3 regions of the Clostridium sp. USBA 49 genome follow, and region 2 is predicted to be linked to each of the others. Evidence: riboswitches for the same ligand, from Rfam matches in the RefSeq annotation. Region 2 holds a riboswitch; each other region holds the start of a gene.
The links. Region 2 has a riboswitch for cyclic di-AMP ahead of B5D11_RS00525 (cell wall hydrolase). Riboswitches for the same ligand answer to the same signal wherever they lie in the genome.
Positions count from the first base shown of each region.

Region 1: it holds a riboswitch for cyclic di-AMP, as region 2 does, so the genes downstream of both, B5D11_RS06635 (cell wall hydrolase) here and B5D11_RS00525 (cell wall hydrolase) in region 2, are expected to answer to the same signal.
Region 3: it holds a riboswitch for cyclic di-AMP, as region 2 does, so the genes downstream of both, B5D11_RS01195 (M23 family metallopeptidase) here and B5D11_RS00525 (cell wall hydrolase) in region 2, are expected to answer to the same signal.

Region 1 is NZ_FUYD01000005.1:74,015-80,699, reverse strand. It holds gene B5D11_RS06655 (NAD(P)/FAD-dependent oxidoreductase) at 1-314, opposite strand, end outside; gene B5D11_RS06650 (CdaR family protein) at 318-1,577, opposite strand; gene cdaA (diadenylate cyclase CdaA) at 1,553-2,380, opposite strand; gene B5D11_RS06640 (hypothetical protein) at 3,142-4,146, shown strand; cyclic di-AMP (ydaO/yuaA leader) riboswitch at 4,357-4,479, shown strand; gene B5D11_RS06635 (cell wall hydrolase) at 4,479-5,006, shown strand; gene B5D11_RS06630 (NAD(P)/FAD-dependent oxidoreductase) at 5,231-6,097, opposite strand; gene trxA (thioredoxin) at 6,130-6,447, opposite strand; gene aroQ (type II 3-dehydroquinate dehydratase) at 6,575-6,685, opposite strand, start outside.
Region 2 is NZ_FUYD01000001.1:109,570-116,254, reverse strand. It holds gene potA (ABC transporter ATP-binding protein) at 98-1,186, shown strand; gene B5D11_RS00535 (ABC transporter permease) at 1,183-2,094, shown strand; gene B5D11_RS00530 (extracellular solute-binding protein) at 2,149-3,933, shown strand; gene B5D11_RS00525 (cell wall hydrolase) at 3,992-4,765, opposite strand; cyclic di-AMP (ydaO/yuaA leader) riboswitch at 4,772-4,901, opposite strand; purine riboswitch at 5,274-5,374, shown strand; gene B5D11_RS00520 (NCS2 family permease) at 5,603-6,685, shown strand, end outside.
Region 3 is NZ_FUYD01000001.1:264,889-271,573, forward strand. It holds gene B5D11_RS01170 (methyl-accepting chemotaxis protein) at 1-409, opposite strand, end outside; gene B5D11_RS01175 (hypothetical protein) at 818-1,048, opposite strand; gene B5D11_RS01180 (YjfB family protein) at 1,041-1,217, opposite strand; gene B5D11_RS01185 (DUF3606 domain-containing protein) at 1,395-1,571, opposite strand; gene B5D11_RS01190 (flagellin N-terminal helical domain-containing protein) at 1,797-3,401, opposite strand; cyclic di-AMP (ydaO/yuaA leader) riboswitch at 3,646-3,768, shown strand; gene B5D11_RS01195 (M23 family metallopeptidase) at 3,772-4,827, shown strand; gene B5D11_RS01200 (ABC transporter ATP-binding protein) at 4,935-5,639, opposite strand; gene B5D11_RS01205 (ABC transporter ATP-binding protein) at 5,690-6,505, opposite strand; gene B5D11_RS01210 (branched-chain amino acid ABC transporter permease) at 6,483-6,685, opposite strand, start outside.

The DNA.
Region 1 (6,685 bases), on a different contig from region 2:
CCCATTCCAACAATTATTGGTCTTTCCTTAAGTTTTTTAGTACCAAGTGGAAATGTGCTTATGTGTTCGTTATTTTCAAATTTAACATCTTTATCATTAAGTTTTTTAACTAATTTTTCTTCATTATCTGTTTCTACCTCTAAAGTATAATTAAATTTAATGTTATCTTTCCTTCTTGCATCTATAGACTCCCTTAATATTTTATAATTTTTAATAGAATCTTTAGATATTTTAAGTTTTTTGGCTGCTTTATCTTTTAATAAATCTATTTCTTCATCTATATTTAATATTATATTGTTAAGTCTTATAGACATATCCTATTGTCCTCCCTGAATTGGTGTTGTATTTACATTTTGTGATGGATCATTAACTGTCTGAGTTTCTTTTTTCTTTAAAACAACCTTTATAGTTTCTGGATTTACAGTTATATTAGAAAGATCATATGGTATTGAAGTATTTACTTTTATACTATATTCTCCTTCAGAATTTAACGAACTTAAATCTATAAAACAATTAATATTTTCATTATTGATTTTATCTATTACGCTCTCTAATCCTAATACAGTAATATTAGCTTTTACACTGCTTAAAGATGCTGTAAAATTATCATTCAAATTTTTTATAGATATATCCTTTGTAAGTGTTTTGCTTTCTACTTTTTCAACTATAGCTTTCACTTTAATAATATTATCGTTATTTAATAAAATTACTCCTTCTTTAGGTATTATTTTAACTGGTATTTCTTCGCTTGAAGTTATAGAACTTAAGTCTATAGGTTCTGTTTCAATATATGTTATATTATTTGTATCATTTTTTAAAACTACTTCTATTTTATCAGGTACAGCAGTTAAAGATTTTAAATGTATATCTTTCTTTAGAGTTCCTTTAGTATTAATTTTTACAGGAAGAGTTTTAGTCTCTTTTATAGGTATTTTAACTTCTACAACATTTATATTTAAATTTACATTTTCTACTTCTTTACCTGAATCATCCACAGCTTTAAGAGGCAATCTTAAATTTAAATCTTTATCTAAGTTTTCAATATTTTTACTAGCTTCAGCTCTTACAACTTTATTAACATATCTTGCTGCTCCACTTACAGATACTTCTGTTGGACTAATACTCTCTTCTAAAGCATAAAACCCCTCTTTTAATTTTCCCTCTATATTAAACTTTACAGGTACAGTTTTTTCAACATAATCATCAAATTCAACTTTTATATAATAAGAGCCACTATTTAACACAGTTACATTTACCGGCTGTCTTTCTATTATTACTGGAATTCTAATTTCGCCTTTTGAAAGAGCATACATGCTCATATCTGCTACTACCTTAAATTGATCTTTATTAAGTTCTATATCTGAAGGAGTACCTTTAACATTTAAAGTTACCATAAATTTTTGCCCTGGTAAAATAGCAAGTTTTCTTTCTGTTACCGATTGAACATTTACTAGATCTACTGGTACTGTAACAGTTCTTGTAACAGCATAATCTCCAACATTAACTATGTAAAGCCACAAAGAAAAGGCTGCTATTACACAGCATATTTTTATTAGCCACGTATTTTTTTGCTCCATAATACCATCCTTTCCTTAACAGTCAGCTTTTTGTTTTGTTTAGCTTTAAGTATTCTTATAAGTATATCTTTAAGTCTTTCTTTAGTGTAATTTCTTGTAAGTTTCCCATTAACAGCCAAAGAAATTGTCCCTGTTTCCTCTGAAACAATTATAGTTAAAGCATCTGAAACTTCAGATACTCCTATTCCTGCTCTATGTCTAGTACCTAACAATTTGCTTATATTTTCATTATTTGTAAGGGGAAGAAAACAACCTGCAGCTACTATTCTATCATTTCTAATAATTGTTGCACCATCATGAAGAGGTGTATTAACTACAAATATATTTTCAAGAAGTGCAGCAGAAACTAATGCATCTAATTTTGTTCCAGTATTAATAACTTCTGCAAGACCTGTTCTATTTTCAATAACAATAAGTGCTCCCGTTTTAGATTTAGATAAATTTTCAACGGCTTCACCAACTTCATTAATTACTCTTTCCATTACTTCATCATCATCTAAAAGATGTTTTTCAGTAAAAGTACTTCTTCCTATATGTTCTAATGCTCTTCTTATTTCTGGCTGAAATATTATTATAATTGTAAGAATACCTATTGTTATTGTTTTATTTAAAATCCAGCCTAACATTGTAAGTTTAAGAATTGAACTTATAGGTATAAGCAAAAGAATTAAAAGTATTCCCTTTAAAAGCTGTTCAGCTCTTGTTTCTCTTATAAGCATATATGCTTTATAAAAAATATATGATACCACAATAATATCCAGTATAGAAAACACGCTTATAGTTTTTATACTGTTTAATAACATTTTAAAGAATTCTTCCAAAATTCCCCCTCCTTTGTTGTATATTTTTGCTACTTCTATTTATATACAATTATACACCAACACATCCTTTTATAGTATAAAATTATTGCTAATTTTTTTAACTTTAATCAACTTATGTTCATAATATTTAAATTCTGTATAAATTTTAAAGTTTGGTGTTTAGTCTATGTTTAGTCTAGTAAAATAATAATCCTCTCTGGTCAGGCAAAAGATATTCCCTGCTCGGATTATTATTTACTAGACTAATATTTAAAGTTTAGTGTTAATATCTAGTAAAATAATAATCTTCTCTGGTCAAGCAAAAGATATTCCCTGCTCGGATTATTATTTTACTAGACTAATATTTAAAGTTTAGTGTTAATATCTAGTAAAATAATAATTCTCTCTGGTCAGGCAAAAGATATTCCCTGCTCGGATTATTATTTTACTAGACTAATATTTAAAGTTTAGTGTTAATATCTAGTAAAATAATAATTCTCTCTGGTCAGGCAAAAGATATTCCCTGCTCGGATTATTATTTTACTAGACTAATATTTAAAGTTTAGTGTTAATATCTAGTAAAATAATAATCTTCTCTAGTCAGGCAAAAGACATTCCCTGCTGGGATTATTATTTTACTAGATTGTATCTAATTTTTATGTTTTATATATAATAAAAGTAATTTTTAAGATTATAATGGAATATTTATATATAAGTACAAATGATAGTAAAATAAGTTTACATTTAAAGGGTTGGTGATAATTTTGGAAAATAAAAAAATCAAGAAAAATAAATTATTTATTTTTGAAATTTTAGTTTTTATAATTTTAATTGGAGTAATTTTTTATGAAACATATTTTATATTTATAAATAATTCTTCAAGTTCTTATGAAAAAAACATTAAAAACAATATAAAAGAATTAAACATTATAAATGATGAAATGGGGAAATACAATTTAGGGCAAGCACTTAATGCAAAAAAACTTGAAAATTTAAGGGAGAGTATGCCTCAATATGTTGAAAAACTTAATAATATTAAAAATAATTTTGATAAGATGGTTCCAGAAGAAAAGTATAAATCAGACCATACTAATTTAATGAATGGTTTAGAAAAAAATATACTTATATTTAGACAAGCTGAAGCTATATTGAAAGATCCTGAAGGAAAAGATGTAAATGTAGCTGCAGATAATTTGAAAAAGTATCGTGATGATTGTTTAAATTATTATTCAAAAATAAATTCAAAAAAAATGAAAGTTTCTTTATCCTCAAATTGTATAAATTTTATTAATAACACTTTAAATTATGCAAACACTATGGCTAGAATTACAAAAGATAAAGAAATATCTTTAAATCAAAATATTGAATTTATAAACAATATGGATCTAATTATATCTAAATTTTCCTCTATAAAAATAGATTTTTCTCCCCAGTTATTAGATGAAAATAAAGATTTAAATAACATTATTTCTATTGCATCTAATAAAAGTGATGAACTTTATATTTTAAAACAAGATTTTTCAAATATAAGTATTCCGCCTAAAGCATTAGAAACATATAAACTTTTAAATGAAGTTATTGAAAATTATGAAACTTATCTTCAAAAATTTATAGATTTAAAGCAAAATCAGGATGAATCAATATCTAATCCTTCTTCTCAATTTATTAATAATCTTTATAAAGACAGTAATTCTTTATTTAATACAGTAGAAACAAATTATAATAAATTTTTAAAATCTTACAATGAATTTAAAAATTCGAATCTCTAGTAAAATAATAATCTAAGCAGAAAATATCTTTTATCTAACCAGTGAGGATTATTATTTTACTAGATACTACCACTAAAAATTATATTTTAAATAATCTTTAACATATAATTTCTCTATTAATTTGCATACTAAAAATATTACTTGGCATACTATAAAAATAGTATGCTGATTTTTTTAAACAATTTTGTATTATTTTTTAAAACTGTGGAATAATAATCCTAGCCTAAGTTTTAAAAACGCGGGGAAACCACTTTTTTGGGGTGAATCGTTTTTCGTAGGTTATGCCTTTACCGAACCCGTCAGCTAACCCCGTAGGTAAAAGGAGGAAAATAATGAAAAAAACTATTTTTATATTATTTCTTATTTGTGTTATTTTAACTATTCCTTGGTCTAAAGTTAGTGCAAAAGATGAAATGGAATGCGATCTATACAAAGAAGAAATAAATACTGTTCAAGTTTTTAATCTATCTGAAAATAAAACTATAAATATAACTGAAGATGATTTATATCTTATGGCTCAAGTAGTATATGCAGAAAGCTGCTCAGAACCTTATGAAGGAAAAGTTGCTGTGGCTTCAGTTATATTAAACAGGGTTAAAAGCACAGGTTTTCCTAAATCTATAGAAGGCGTCATAAAACAAAAAAATGCTTTTTCTTGTATTAGAAATGGCAAAATAAATGTTATACCTGATGAGGCAAGTTATAAGGCAGTTTTAGACGCACTAAAAGGCATCGATCCAACTAATAATGCACATTTTTTTTATAATCCTAAAATATCAACTTCAAAATGGATGGATCAAGTAAGTAAAGTTAATATTAAACCTATAGGCAATCATGTTTTTTTTGCCGTAAATAAATAGTAACATTAAAAACTTTCGCAAAATAAATTATTCATATCTATGTATTAAAAAAACATATCTATATATTAAATTAAAGTAAATGACATATGTGTAATGAACATTTAGTAAAGTCATTTAATAAAATATAGAATTTCTTTACTAAAGAATAGCCGCAAATTAAGTGCTTTCTCTTTGTTTAAACATTAAAGTTTAATTAAAGCACTTAACTTGCGGCTATTTTTATTTTAAAGTTTCTTTAAAGAGTCAATATAAGCTACTGCATTTAAAGCTGCTACTTGACCTTCTCCAGCAGCCTTCATGTATTGGTATGGTCTGCCAACACAATCTCCAGCAGCATAACACCCTTTTATATTTGTTTCCATATTTCTATTTACTTTTATATGAGAGTTTTCTATAAGAAGTCCAGGTACTAACTGCCCTGGAGGTACACTATCTTTTAAAATAAATATTCCATCTGTTTCTATTTCTCTATTGTTTAAAATTAACTTTGATACAAAATTATTACCTTTAATTTCTATAGGTTTACCATTTAATAATTCAATTTTTTCTTTAAGCTTATATTCTCCTTTATACATTGGAAGATAATAAGTTTTAGACGCAAGTTCACTTACATAATTTGCATCTTCTTCACCTTCATTGTTATATCCTATAATTGTGACTATTTTACCTTTATAAAGCGGTGCATCACAAGTAGCACAATACCCTACACCTTTTCCTAAAAATTCTTCTTCACCTTTAATAGATTTTGTATACTCTACACCTGTGGCTAAAATTAAGGCAGTAGACTCATATACTTTTTCATTTACCATCAAGGTAAAATAGTCTCCCATAGAATAAACAGCATTTATTCTTTCATAAGTTATATTAATATTCATTTTATCAAGATGTTTTTCAAATTCTTTTTTTAAAATTTCACCTGATATTTCTGGAAAGCCTAAATAATTATTTATTTTAGGTGCTTTATAAAGCTTTGCACTTAAATTTTTGCTTCCAAATATTATTATATTTTTATTTCTTATTTTAGCATTAATTGCAGCTGATATACCAGCTGGTCCACTGCCTACTATAGCTATATCATATCTATCAGCCACGTGATCCACCTCATTTGTATTAAAATATGCTTTTAAATATGTTTTTCAATAAATTCTTTCATAGCATCCTTTGGTCTAAATCCAATTATTTGGTCTTTAACTTCGCCATTTTTAAATACCATAACTGTTGGTATACTTGCAATTCTAAATTTTTGTGAAACTATAGGATTATTATCTACATTCACCTTTATGAATTTTACCCTTCCTTCATATTCTCTCTCAAGTTCCTCTAAAACTGGTCCTAACATCTTACATGGTCCACACCATGGAGCCCAAAAATCAACTACTACAGGCATATTACCTGCGTTTATTTCTTCATTAAAATTATTATCCATTACTTCTTTAATCATTTTTATCCCTCCTATATTTGTTATACCCAATAGGGGTATAATCATATTATAATTTTAACTTATATTTTTATAAAAATCAATACTTGTAACAATTATTTAATAATAATTGTTATATCTAATATTATTTTTACAAAGATTTTTCGTTATGTAAAATAGCTTCCATAGCCATAACATATCCAAAAATCCCAAAACCACATATCTGTCCAATGCAAGCTGGTGCTATTACAGATTTTCTCCT
Region 2 (6,685 bases):
AATTATAATCATTATTTAATAAAATCTTCTATGCCGGTACAATACCGGTGGAAGGTTTTTTTTATTTGCATGAAAAAATAAGAGGAGTTGGTAAGGTGTGACAGAAGTTGCTTTTATTCAATTAGCAAATGTTTGTAAAAAGTTTGATGGATCAGAGAATCCAGTAATTAAAGATTTATCTTTAAACATAAAAAAGGGAGAGTTTTTAACTCTTTTAGGTCCTAGTGGTTGTGGTAAAACTACTACGCTGCGTATGATAGCAGGTTTTGAACAGCCTACAAACGGGAAAATAATAATAGATGGTGAAGATATAACAAATAAATCACCACATGAAAGATGTGTTAATACTGTTTTTCAAAATTATGCACTTTTCCCTCATATGAATATTTTCGATAACATTGCTTTTGGACTTAAAATGAAAAAAGTTCATAAAGATGAAATTAAAGAAAGAGTTTTTGAAATGCTTCATATGATTCAGCTTGATGGATATGAAAAAAGGATGCCTTCTCAATTAAGTGGGGGACAAATGCAGCGTGTGGCTATTGCAAGAGCGGTTATTAATAGGCCTAAGGTATTATTATTAGATGAACCATTAGGAGCTCTCGATCTTAAACTTCGTAAAGCGATGCAAATTGAATTAAAGCATCTTCAGAAGAGGCTTGGGATAACTTTTATATTTGTTACTCATGATCAAGAGGAAGCACTTACTATGTCAGATAGAATTGTAGTTATGAAAGAAGGAGTAATAGAACAACTTGGGACTCCAGATGAAATTTATGAAAGACCTATAACAAGGTTTGTAGCAGATTTTATAGGAGATACAAATATTTTAGAGGGTAAAGTTAAAGATATAAAATCTAATGAAGCGATTCTTCAGATTGGCTCAGAAGAAAATACAGTTAGAGTATTAAATAAAAATTTATATATGGGACAAGATATTTGTGTTGCTTTAAGGCCTGAAAGAATAAAAATTAAATCAGTACCAGAAGAAGACGATGTTTATCTTAAAGGTAAATTAAAGGATAGAATTTATACTGGTATTTCATATAAAACAATAATTGAATTAAGTAATGGTAAAGAAATAATAGTAAATGAGCCTATAAGTGAAAAAAATAATTTAATAAAAAATAATAATTTAGTATTTTTAACTTGGAAACTTGAAGAATCGGTGGTGATGGAAGGATGATTTTACAAAATAAAGCTATTAGTATAAATAAAACTGTAGATACTAAAAAAGTTTCAGATAAAAATCTTTTAAGTGGTATTACAACAATTTTGCCTATTTTGGTTTGGATGATTGCTTTTTTTGTAGTGCCTTTAATATTCATAATTATAGTAAGTTTTTGTACAAGAGGAGAAACAGGAGAAATTATTTATAAATTTACTTTAAGTAATTATATTAAACTTTTAAATCCACTTTATATTAAAATATTTTTTAATTCAATAATTATAGCTGTTTTTACTACACTTATTTGTTTAATTCTTGGATATCCATTTGCATATATAGTTGCAAATGCAAAAAAAAGATATAAGCCTATATTGCTATTACTAATAATTCTTCCGTTTTTTACTAATTCATTAGTAAGAACTTATTCTATGATTATTTTATTAAGAAGTGAGGGTATAATTAATTCTTATTTAATAAAATTTCATATTATTTCTCAACCCTTAAAGCTACTATATAATAATATTTCTGTAATGATTGGAATGACATATATGATGTTTCCATTTATGGTTCTTCCTTTATATGCTTCAATTGAAAAACTTGATAAAAGATTTATAGAAGCAGGTGCGGATTTAGGAGCTACTAGATTAAAAATATTTTTTAAAATAGTACTTCCTTTAACTAAAGGAGGGATAATTTCTGGTTCTATGTTAGTTTTTGTACCAGCTCTTGGATTATTTTTTATAACAGATTTAATGGGAGGAAGTAAAGTAGTTCTTATGAGCAACCTTATAAAGAATCAATTTTTAACTGCAAGAAATTGGCCTTTAGGTTCTGCTATTTCAGTTTTATTAATTGCTATTATGGTACTGGCAATAATTTTGGGGACTAGAAATAGTAATGAGAAAAATAAAATGGGGGTGATGTAATAAGTGAAAAAGAAAAAAGGATTATTTGGTAAAATCTATGGCTTTATTATATATATGTTTCTTTATATTCCAATTATAGTACTTATTGCATTTTCGTTTAATAACTCTAAATTTAATGCTGTTTGGAATGGTTTTACATTAAAATGGTATAAAAGTTTAGTTCATAATACTGGAATATTAGAAGCTGTTAAAAATAGTTTAATAATTGCTATTGTAAGTACAATAATATCAGTTATGCTTGGAACTTTAGCTGCTATAGGTATGTATAAGCATAATTTTAAGGGTAAAAGTATAATAGATAGTATGCTATATATACCTCTTGTAATACCAGAAATAGTTTTAGGAATATCTCTTTTAGCTTTTTTTTCTATGATAGATATCCCTATGGGGACAGTAACTTTAATATTAGCTCATGTAACATTTAGTGTATCTTATGTAATTGCAGTTGTACGAGCTAGGTTAGATGGTTTTGATAAATCTTTAGAGGAAGCAGCTATGGACTTAGGAGCTTCTCCTTCAAAAGTATTTTTTAAAGTTACACTCCCAATTATAATGCCTGGAGTAATAGCAGGAGGACTTTTGGCTTTTACTTTATCATTAGATGATATGATTATAAGTTTTTTTGTAGCAGGCCCTAATAGTACCACCTTGCCTCTTAAGGTTTTTTCTATGGTTAAATTTGGAGTAACTCCAGAAATTAATGCATTATCTACAATAATAATGGTATTTACCCTATCTATTGTAATTTTTGCTTTAGTATTGAAAAATATAAATATTAATATGAAAAAGATAGGTGCAGTTCTTACAGCTATAGCAGTTTTAATTGTAGGAGCAAGCGGTGGAATGTGGGCATTAGCTAAAGAATCAAAAGAAAATACACAGGTTTTAAATGTTTTTAACTGGTCTGAATATCTTCCACAATCAGTAATTGATAAATTTGAGCAAACTTATAATATAAAAGTTAATTATAGTACTTTTTCTTCAAATGAAGAAATGCTTGCTAAGATTATGGCAGGAGGGTCTCAATATGATTTAGCTGTTGCTAGTGACTATATGGTAGAAATTATGAAAAAACAAAATTTGCTAGAAGAATTAAATAAAGAAAATCTTCCTAATTTAAAAAATATGGGAGAACAATTTATGAATTTAGATTTCGATCCTTATAATAAATATAGTGTACCTTATATGTGGCTTGCTGGTATAATTGCTGTAGATAGTTCAAAAGTACCTGATGGGGAAATTACTTCTTATAAAGACCTTTGGAAAGATGAGTTTAAAAATTCTATTGTATTACTAGATGATGAAAGAGTAATAATAGGTATGACTCTTAAAAAACTTGGCTATTCTATGAATGAAACTGATGAAACAGCTCTTTTAAAGGCTAAAGAAGAACTAAAAAAACTTCAGCCTAATGTAAAGGCTTATGATAGTGATAGTCCTAAAACTATGCTTATAAATAGAGAGGCTAAAATTATTTTTGCTTGGGGTGCAGAAGGAAGCCTAGCTAAAAGAGAAAATAAAAATGTAAAAATGATAATACCTAAAGAAGGATTATTCCTCCAGCAAGATAATTTTGTTATTCCCAAAGGTGCAAAAAACATTAAAGCGGCGGAACTATTTATGAATTTTATTATGGAACCAGAAATAAGTGCTGAAATATCTAAGGCTTTCCCTTATGGGAATCCAAATGTAGCAGCATATCCTCTTATAGATGAAGAAATAATGAAGGATGAAGGTATTTATCCTCCTAATGAAGAACTAAAAAGAGGGGAATATTTAAAAGATATAGGAGATAAAATAAAACTTTACGATGATATTTGGTCTGAAGTAAAACAATAAAAAAATAAAAAATAATAAAATGAGCACAAAGTTAACTTTGTGCTCATTTTATTATTTTTTATTTTAATGCAAATATCATATTACCTACTTTAAGAGATATAGGCTTGGACCAAAGCCAAGCATTTGTAGTACTATTATCAAAATAAAATTCTGCTCCGTTTGTTGGATCTGAACCTTTTAAAGCTTCCAAAGCAGCTTGTCTTGCTGTACTAGAAGCAGGTTTATTAATCCAGCCGTTTAATACTGGTGTAAATTGGTAATATCCATTTGATTTTTGATAAATAACTTCTTTTATTGTATTTGGCCAATTAGCACTTTGTACTCTATTAATAACTACTGCTCCTACAGCAACTTGTGCTTTATATGGCTCTCCTTGAGCTTCTGCAGTTATTAATCTAGCTAAAAGATCTAAATCACTTTCTGTATAAGATATAACAGATTTAGAAATGTTTGAAGGTGTAGAAACTGCAGAAACTGAACCTTCTGGTATAAGCAATGTTTGTCCAACATATATGGTATCTTTCCAATAATTATTTGCTTTTCTCAATAAATCAAGTGATATTTGATATTTTTTAGATATCAAATAAAGAGAATCGCCACTTTTTACAGTATAAGTTTTAGCAGGGACATCTAATACTTGTCCAGGATAAATAATGTCACTTTTCAAGTTATTAGTATTTTTTAATGTATTAGTATTAGTATTAAATGTTTTTGATATAGTATAAAGAGAATCACCTTGGACAACTTTATAGTTTGCTGCTTTAGCAGAATTAGTTGAAAGAACTGCTAAAGAAACTGCTAATAATGTTGTTTTAAACTTATTTAATTTAATCATAGTATATATCTCCTCCTTTGCCTCCGAGGTTAGTTGACGGGTTTGGGTAAGAGGTACCCTACTCATTAAAGAGATTCACCCCAATAGAATGGCATCCCCCGTACTCCGTTTGGAGATTCGGCTTATTTCATGTGTTATTTTAACAAAGATTTTAGGATATATCTATACAAAATATATGGTAATCTAGGTATGTTATGGTACAAGTATCTCAATTGCAAATAATTGTATATATTGTAGATATTTAATATGAAAATTTATTATTAGTCTAGTAAAATAATAATTTAATCAGTAAATATTTTTTATATAAGTAAAGATAATTATTATTTTACTAAATTATGATATTAAAATTTGAAGTTGAATATTTACAAGTAAAATTTAATAATAAATTAATTGAGAATTAAACTAAGTATGTAGAATAAAAATATAAAATCGAATATTCTATTAAATTTCATTAAAAATATTCGCATTTTATATTTACATAACTTAAAAGCTGTGATATTATATGATATGTAATTTAATACGAACTCATATAATCCTGATAATTTGGTTCGGGAGTTTCTACGAAGCGGCCTTAACTGCTTAGCTATGAGTGAATAATTTGCTGTTTTTCTATTTTATATTAAATAGAAAAACATGTTACTTGTATCATACATGATAAAAAGTAAACGCATGAATTCACTCTAAAGTAGACTTCATGCGTTTTTATTTTTATATTAGGCAATTAAAGTAGCAATTTAATAATTTTGATATATGGAGTTCGTATAAATATACATGAAAGGGGGAAGAAATACTTATATAACCTGCTTTAAATAAATATATTAAGGGGGAATACGAGTGAATAATTACGCTAATTCAGAAAAAAATAATGTTAAAAGAGATTTCTTCAAACTAAAAGAAAATAATACAACTGTAAAAACTGAAATTATTGCAGGGATTACTACATTTATTACAATGGCTTATATAATATTTGTAAATCCTGCTCTATTAGGACAAGCAGGAATGAATTCTAAAGGTTTGATGTTTGATAAAGTTAAAGAAGCAGGCATTAATGTATCAAATGATCCTATAATGGGAGCTGTATTTGTGGCAACTATTTTATCTGCAATTATAGGTACTCTTATTATGGCTTTAGTTGCTAATGTACCATTTGCACAAGCTGCTGGCATGGGAATGAATGCTTTTTTCACTTTTTATGTAGTAGGAACTGCAGGATATTCTTGGAGAGCAGCTTTAGCAGCAGTATTTATTTGTGGTATTATAAATATTTTTATAACTGTTACAAAAATAAGAATTTCTATAGTTAACGCTATTCCAGAGTCCCTTAAAAATGCTATAGGTGCTGGTATTGGCTTATTTATATCAATTATAGGCTTTAAAGAAGCGGGAATAGTTGTATCAGATCCTGCTACATTAGTAGCATTTGGAGATGTTAAAAATCCTACTACATTACTTGCTATTTTTGGATTAATTATAACCGTTATTTTAATGGTAAATAAAGTTAAAGGAGCAATTTTATTAGGTATTTTAATAACTACAGTTTCAGGTGTTATTGCTCAAGTGTTTTTTAATGTTAACCTTAATATAATTTTGCCAGCTTCTTTTAATGTATTTTCACTACCTCCAAGTTTATCACCCACTTTATTTAAATTGAGTTTTACTGAACTTTTTACAGCCAAAACAGGATTTTTAACTGCTATTACAATTATTATTTCTTTTAGCTTGGTTGATACTTTTGATAGCATAGGTACATTTATAGGAACAGGAGCTAAAACTGGAATGTTTGATGAAAAAAATGATATTCCAAAGAAAGGAATGTTCCCAAGAAAAATAGATAAGGCTCTATTTGCAGATGCAACAGCAACTTCTATAGGAGCATTACTTGGAACAAGTAATGTAACAACTTATGTAGAAAGTGCA
Region 3 (6,685 bases), 160 kb from region 2:
TTGCCTCATCTTCTGAAAGAATTTGAAACTCTTTTATAAGTTCATCTAACTTTTCTTCGCTTTTCTTTAATTTATCTATATTTATATCGCTTTGATATATAACCAAATTATCCATTACACTTAAATCTAAAAAAATACTTTCTCTTATGCTGTGTAATATATCAATACTTTTTAAATTTTTTTCATACATTTTTTTTGACTGCATATTTATTTTATTAATATTTGATATACCTATAGAATTTATTATAATGCTGCAGATTATAGATATTGCAAAAGCTGTATAAAGCTTTGACTTTAAAGTCATAGAATTTATGCCTTTAAATTTAAATTTTTTAAAATTTAAATGAGTTTTAGATTTTGTTTTAGTTTTAGCTTTATTGTTTTTTTGCTTAAAAATCTTTATGCTCACTGTTCCTTCCCCCTAAATAGTAAATTTGACACTTTTAAGTCATTTTATTTTGCAAACATTTACTTTATTTATAATTCGACACATATTCTTAAAAACCTTTTTATATTTTAAATTTTTAATTTAATTTTTTATAAAGTAGCATAGCCATTACCTCAACATCCGTCTATATCAAAAAAATATTTTATTCACAAAAATATTTTAACATAAATTTTAAAAATTAAATAAAATTTTCCCTTATTATATTCTATACATCCACCCATTTTCCTTCTTTTGCTAACACTTTTTTGCATCATATTCCCCTCGCATCCAAGTAAATTTCTGGTACAAAAACAAAAACCCTGATTTCTCAAGGCTTCTATCTATCGTATCAATATGTTGTTTAAATTTGGTGGATGAGAGTGGGATTTATTATACTTCCCTACTTTCCTCATCTAATGAGTTTATCTCATTAACTAACTTTTCTATCCTTTGATTTATTTCTCTTATTTTATTTTCATTTAATTTATTATCTCTTACAACTTCAGCTAATTGCCTCATAATTAATAGTCGCTCCTCTATCATATCAAGGATTTGTATTCTATATTTTACTCTTTGAAGCTCTTGTATTAATTCTTCTTTTTCATCCATATATTCACACACTTACATCTATTATCTTTCCTAAGTTTGGGTCTATACTCTCTTCTATCATCTTTACAGTTTCATTTGCTGTTTGTTTACCTGTATCCATCGCAAGCTTCATTACTGCAAGGCTTGTTTCTTGAGCTACTTTTGCTTGATTTAGGTTAATTGATATAGAAGCTATGTCCATGGTAATGGCCTCCTTCATTTCTTATAATAGCAGCAATTACTTAAGATTTGTTCTAACTCTTTTTCCTATGTTTTAAGTTTGTCACTTGTTACTTGGGTGGCACTATTGTCCCAAAAAGGTCATCACCTTGTGGTTTTATAAACTCGCAAAGGTAATGACCTTTACACTTTTGATAATTTATTTTTCCAAATATTCTCTAATTGCTTTTGCTGATGTGCCAACTGCTCTAACAGCTGCTTTTAACTCTGATTCTGTACATCCTAATGCTTTACACCAATTTTTTACTTCAGATAGATCATTAATATCTATTCTTTTTGCATCCAATGGATGTGTTATACTTTTATTATCTGGCATTATTACACCCCCTTCCTAATTATACTTTATTCCATATAATTCTTTTCAAATCTCCAAGAATCTCTGCCAATGTTAAGTAAATCTTTCTAAACTGTCTAACCAATTGATTCAAGACTTAATTAATCAAAAATCGAATTTTAAGATAAATACAATTACTATATAATATAAATATACATTTTAAGAAAAGAGCCAGAGAGTATCTCCCCTGACTCCTAATTATACTTATTATCTTAATAATTGTAAAACACCTTGTGGTTGTTGATTAGCTTGTGCTAGCATTGCTTGTGCAGCTTGTGCAAGGATGTTGTTCTTTGAGAAGCTCATCATTTCCTTAGCCATGTCTACGTCTCTAACTCTTGATTCAGCTGCTGTTAAGTTTTCACTTGATGTTCCAAGGTTAGCTATTGTATGTTCAAGTCTGTTTTGAACAGCACCAAGTTTTGCTCTCTCATCTGATACTTTCTTTATTGCTGCGTCTATAGTTGTAATAGCATTGTTTGCACCATCTTTTGTTGATATATCAACATCTGCTATTTCAAGCCCTGATGATGTCATATTGTTAATTTGTAAATTTATGCTTTGTCCTTTATTTGCACCTATATGGAAATCTAATCCTCCTTGATTACCTGATGCAACACTTGATAAACCTAATTTGTCCGCTACACCGTTCTCATCATTAAATATTTCAAATGAAACTGTGTCTGAATTGCTTGATGTAATTTTTATTTTTCCATCTTCAACAGTCACATCTACAGTTCCAAAATCTTTTCCTGTTAAAGTCTTATATTGATCTAGTGCATCGTTTATATCAGTTTTTAATTTTTCCGCAAGGGTTTTAATATCATCACCTTCATTATATGTTCCTGTACCTGTGTCAGCTAACTTAACATCTATTGCGTTTCCATTAAAGCTCATCTTTAATATACTTGAATTTGTTAAACCTGTTAAGTCTTTAGAAAATTTACCATCTGAACCTAATGTTGGAGTAGCACCATCTGTCAATAGATGTTGCATATCAGTAGGTCCCTGAGCAGTAGTGTTACTATTATCTTCAAGTGGAGTTATTGAAATTTCAGACTTTGAACCAGTTGTCCCGCTTGTTATCTTGAAATTCATATTGGTAGCATCTGTAACAATTATTTCAAATTTAGCATATTCAACCTTATCATTTGGGTTGCTTGTATTATGTGCATCTATTGCAGTTTTTAACTTACTTTCTAAATCATTAAAAAATGCAAAACTATCTGTACTATCAACTCCCATTAAATTAAAAGTATGTCCATCTAGTTTAACTTGAAAATTTGTTGTTGAACCTGAAGTAAAGTTTGCTGGGTTAAAATCACCAGTTTCAATTGAAGCTGATGTTGCGTTTCCAAGTGATTTACCTTCGCCCCCACTAGCGCTTCCTGATAAGCTTCCATTTAATAACTTCTTCGTATTAAATTCAGTGTTATTTCCAATTCTGTCAATTTCATTTTTTAATTGTGAAATTTCATTTTGTAATGCATTTCTATCCTCATCAGTATTTGTAGCATTAGCTGATTGAACAGAAAGTTCTCTCATTCTTTGAAGAATAGCATGAGTTTCATTTAAGCCACCTTCTGCTGTTTGAATCATTGATATTGCATCTTGTGCGTTTCTCACACCTTGGTCAAGACCTCTGATTTGTGCTCTCATCTTTTCTGAGATTGCAAGTCCTGCTGCATCATCTCCTGCTCTATTTATTCTAAGACCTGATGAAAGTTTTTCCATAGACTTTCCAGCATTTACAGTGTTCATGCCCAACTGACGGTGAGCATTCATTGCATTCATATTGTGGTTAATTATCATTTTATTTACCTCCCTTTAATCCTTTATGAACTTCCTTGTTCATTTTTATTGTATTGTTTTATATTTCATTTATCGAAGAGTTTTTTTAATACTTTATATATTTTAAAAAATTTTTTTAATTTTTTATAGTTAATTGTATTAAATCTGCTTTAATAATAAATTTTATATTTGTATAAATTTACAAATTTAAAAAATTGCAAACTTTTTGTTTGCATAAAAGTAAATATTAATTTATAATATATAATGTTTATATTTGCTGAATCTACTTATTTGTAGAACGGGGGATAAAATTTGGGGTGAATCTTAATGAAGGGAACTCTATGCCCTAACCCGTCAACTAACCTCGTAAGCATAATAGAGGAGGATTTTTATGTTTAACAAAAGAGTATATAAGTATACAGCACTTTCTGCAGCTGTAATTGTGCTTGTTACGGCGACTGCAATAACAAGCAGTAAAAATAAAATTTCAAATACTTCAGTAAATAATGTTGTACTAACTGATAAAAAATCAGAAGAAAAAGATACCGCAAATAAAGAAAATAATTCAAATGTAAATAATAATGTTTCATCTGATGTTTTAGATACTTCAAATACAGAAGAATTAAAAAAAGACACTGAAGTTAAAATTAACACATATACTGTTAAATCTGGAGATACATTAGATAGTATTGCAGCTATTTATAATGTAAAAGTTAACACTATAAGTGAATCAAATGGTTTGTCTTTAAATGCTTCACTTAAAGATGGACAAGTTTTGGAATTTCCTTCTATAGACGGAGTATTATACAAAATAAAAGAAGGCGAAACATTATGGGATTTGGCTTTATTGAATAAAGTTGATATAAATAAAATAATAAAAGTAAATAATTTAGAAAATCCTGAAAAATTAAAATTAAATCAAAAGATAATAATACCAGATATTAGTAGTGTAAAATCCCCAGCTTTAAATGCTTCTTTAGAAAAAAGCTCATCTTCTAATGTAAGCAAAAAAACTGTAAATCGTGGAGGTTCAGGATTATCTTCGGTAAGCTTAGGTTCTTCTTCAACTAATAATAGCTCATTTAAAGGTTCCCTTCCTGTAAGTGGATCAATTAGTTCAAAATTTGGTGAGCGTTGGGGAAAGTTTCATAAAGGTATAGATATCGCTGCTTCAACTGGAACTAATGTTTATGCATTTGCAGATGGAAAAGTTATTTTCAGTGGCTTACAAAATTCATATGGCAACCTTTTAATAATAGATCACGGTAACGGTTTTAAAACTTATTATGCACATAATTCAAAACTTTTAGTTTCTGAGGGGCAAGTTGTTGAAAAAGGCGATCATATTGCAGAGGTGGGAAGTACCGGAAATTCTACTGGTTCTCATTGTCATTTTGAAATCAGAAAAAATGATTCACCTGTAAATCCTTTAAATTATATAAAGTAAAATACATATAAAATACATAAAAACTATTTTATATATAAATATTTTGATAGATAAAAAAGCCAAGCATAAATTATGGGAAAATCCTTTTTATGCCTGGCTTTTATATTTTATCCTCCTAAATATGCATTTTTTATTTCTTCATTCTGCATTAAGTCTTCTGCCTTTCCTTCCATTTCTATTTCTCCATTTCTAATAATATAGGCTCTATCTGCAGCTTGAAGTGCCATGTATGCATTTTGTTCTACTAGTAATATAGTTGTTCCTTCTTTATTAATATCTTTAATAATTGAAAAAATTTCTTTAACAATAATAGGTGCAAGTCCCATAGATGGTTCATCTAAAAGAAGAAGCTTTGGTTTTGACATAAGAGCCCTTCCTATTGCAAGCATCTGTTGCTCTCCACCTGAAAGAGTTCCAGCTAATTGTTCTTTTCTCTCTAAAAGTCTTGGAAAAATAGAAAAAACTTTATCATAATCTTTCTTTACTTCAGCTTTATCTTTTCTTGTATAAGCTCCAAGCTCAAGATTTTCCATAACAGTCATAGAGGAAAAAATTCTTCTGCCTTCTGGGACATGTGATACTCCAAGTTTTACAATTTGCTCTGCTTGTAAAGCAGTAATATCTTTATCATATAATTTTATTTTACCGCTTTTTATTTTTTCTATTCCTGATATAGCTTTTAATGTACTGCTTTTGCCTGCACCATTAGCTCCAATAAGAGTAACTATTTCTCCTTCTTCTACTTTAAGGCTTATATTTTTTAAAGCGTGGATACCTCCATAAAATAAATTAACACCATTTAACTCTAACATTATTTCTCCTCTCCTATATTCCGTATAATATTCCAAAGTAAACTTAATTTTTATTTAGCAATTTCTATTTTTTCATCATTTGCGCTGTCATCTAAATTAGTATCCCCTAAATAAGCCTTAATTACTTTTTCATTATTTTGTATTTCTTCAGGTGTTCCGCTGGCAATTAATTTTCCATAATCAAATACAAATATATTTTCACAAATCCCCATAACAAGAGACATATCGTGTTCTATAAGAATAATTGTTAAATTAAAAGTTTCTCTAATCCATTTAATCATTTCTGTAAGTTCTTTAGTTTCATTTGGATTCATACCTGCAGCTGGTTCATCTAAAAGTAAAAGTTTTGGTTTAGAAGCTAATGCTCTTGCAATTTCAACTCTTCTTTGATCTCCATAAGAAAGATTTTTAGCAAGTTCATCTTTTTTATCTGATAAATTAAATTTATCAAGAAGCATTAAGGCTTCTTCATAAACTTTTTTTTCTTCTTTATAAAAAGAAGGAAGTCTAAATAATGATGATATAATTCCATATTTTAAGCTGTTATGAAATCCAAGAAGAACATTGTCAAGTACTGACATATTTTGAAAAAGCCTTATATTTTGAAAAGTTCTTGCAACACCGTAATGTGCCATTTTAGATGGTTTTAAATTTTTAGAAGTAACTTTTTTATTTAGTTCATAAATAATTTCTCCTGAAGTAGGAGTATATATACCTGTTAAAAGATTAAAAAAAGTAGTCTTACCAGCACCATTAGGACCAATTACTCCAACAATTTGTCCATCTTCTACAGTTAAACTTATATCTGTAACAGCTTTTATACCACCAAATGATTTTGAAAGATTATTTACTTTCAGAATTGACATAAGCCTTCCCTCCTTTTTTCTTAAGGAATTTAAATCCTTGATTTCCGAAAAGCCCTTGAGGCCTATAAACCATTATTACAAATAAAATTATAGCATAAATTACCATTCTAAGTTCAGGTATTTGTTGAAGGAATACTGAAATAAGAGATAATAACACTGCTCCTGCTATGGATCCTCCTA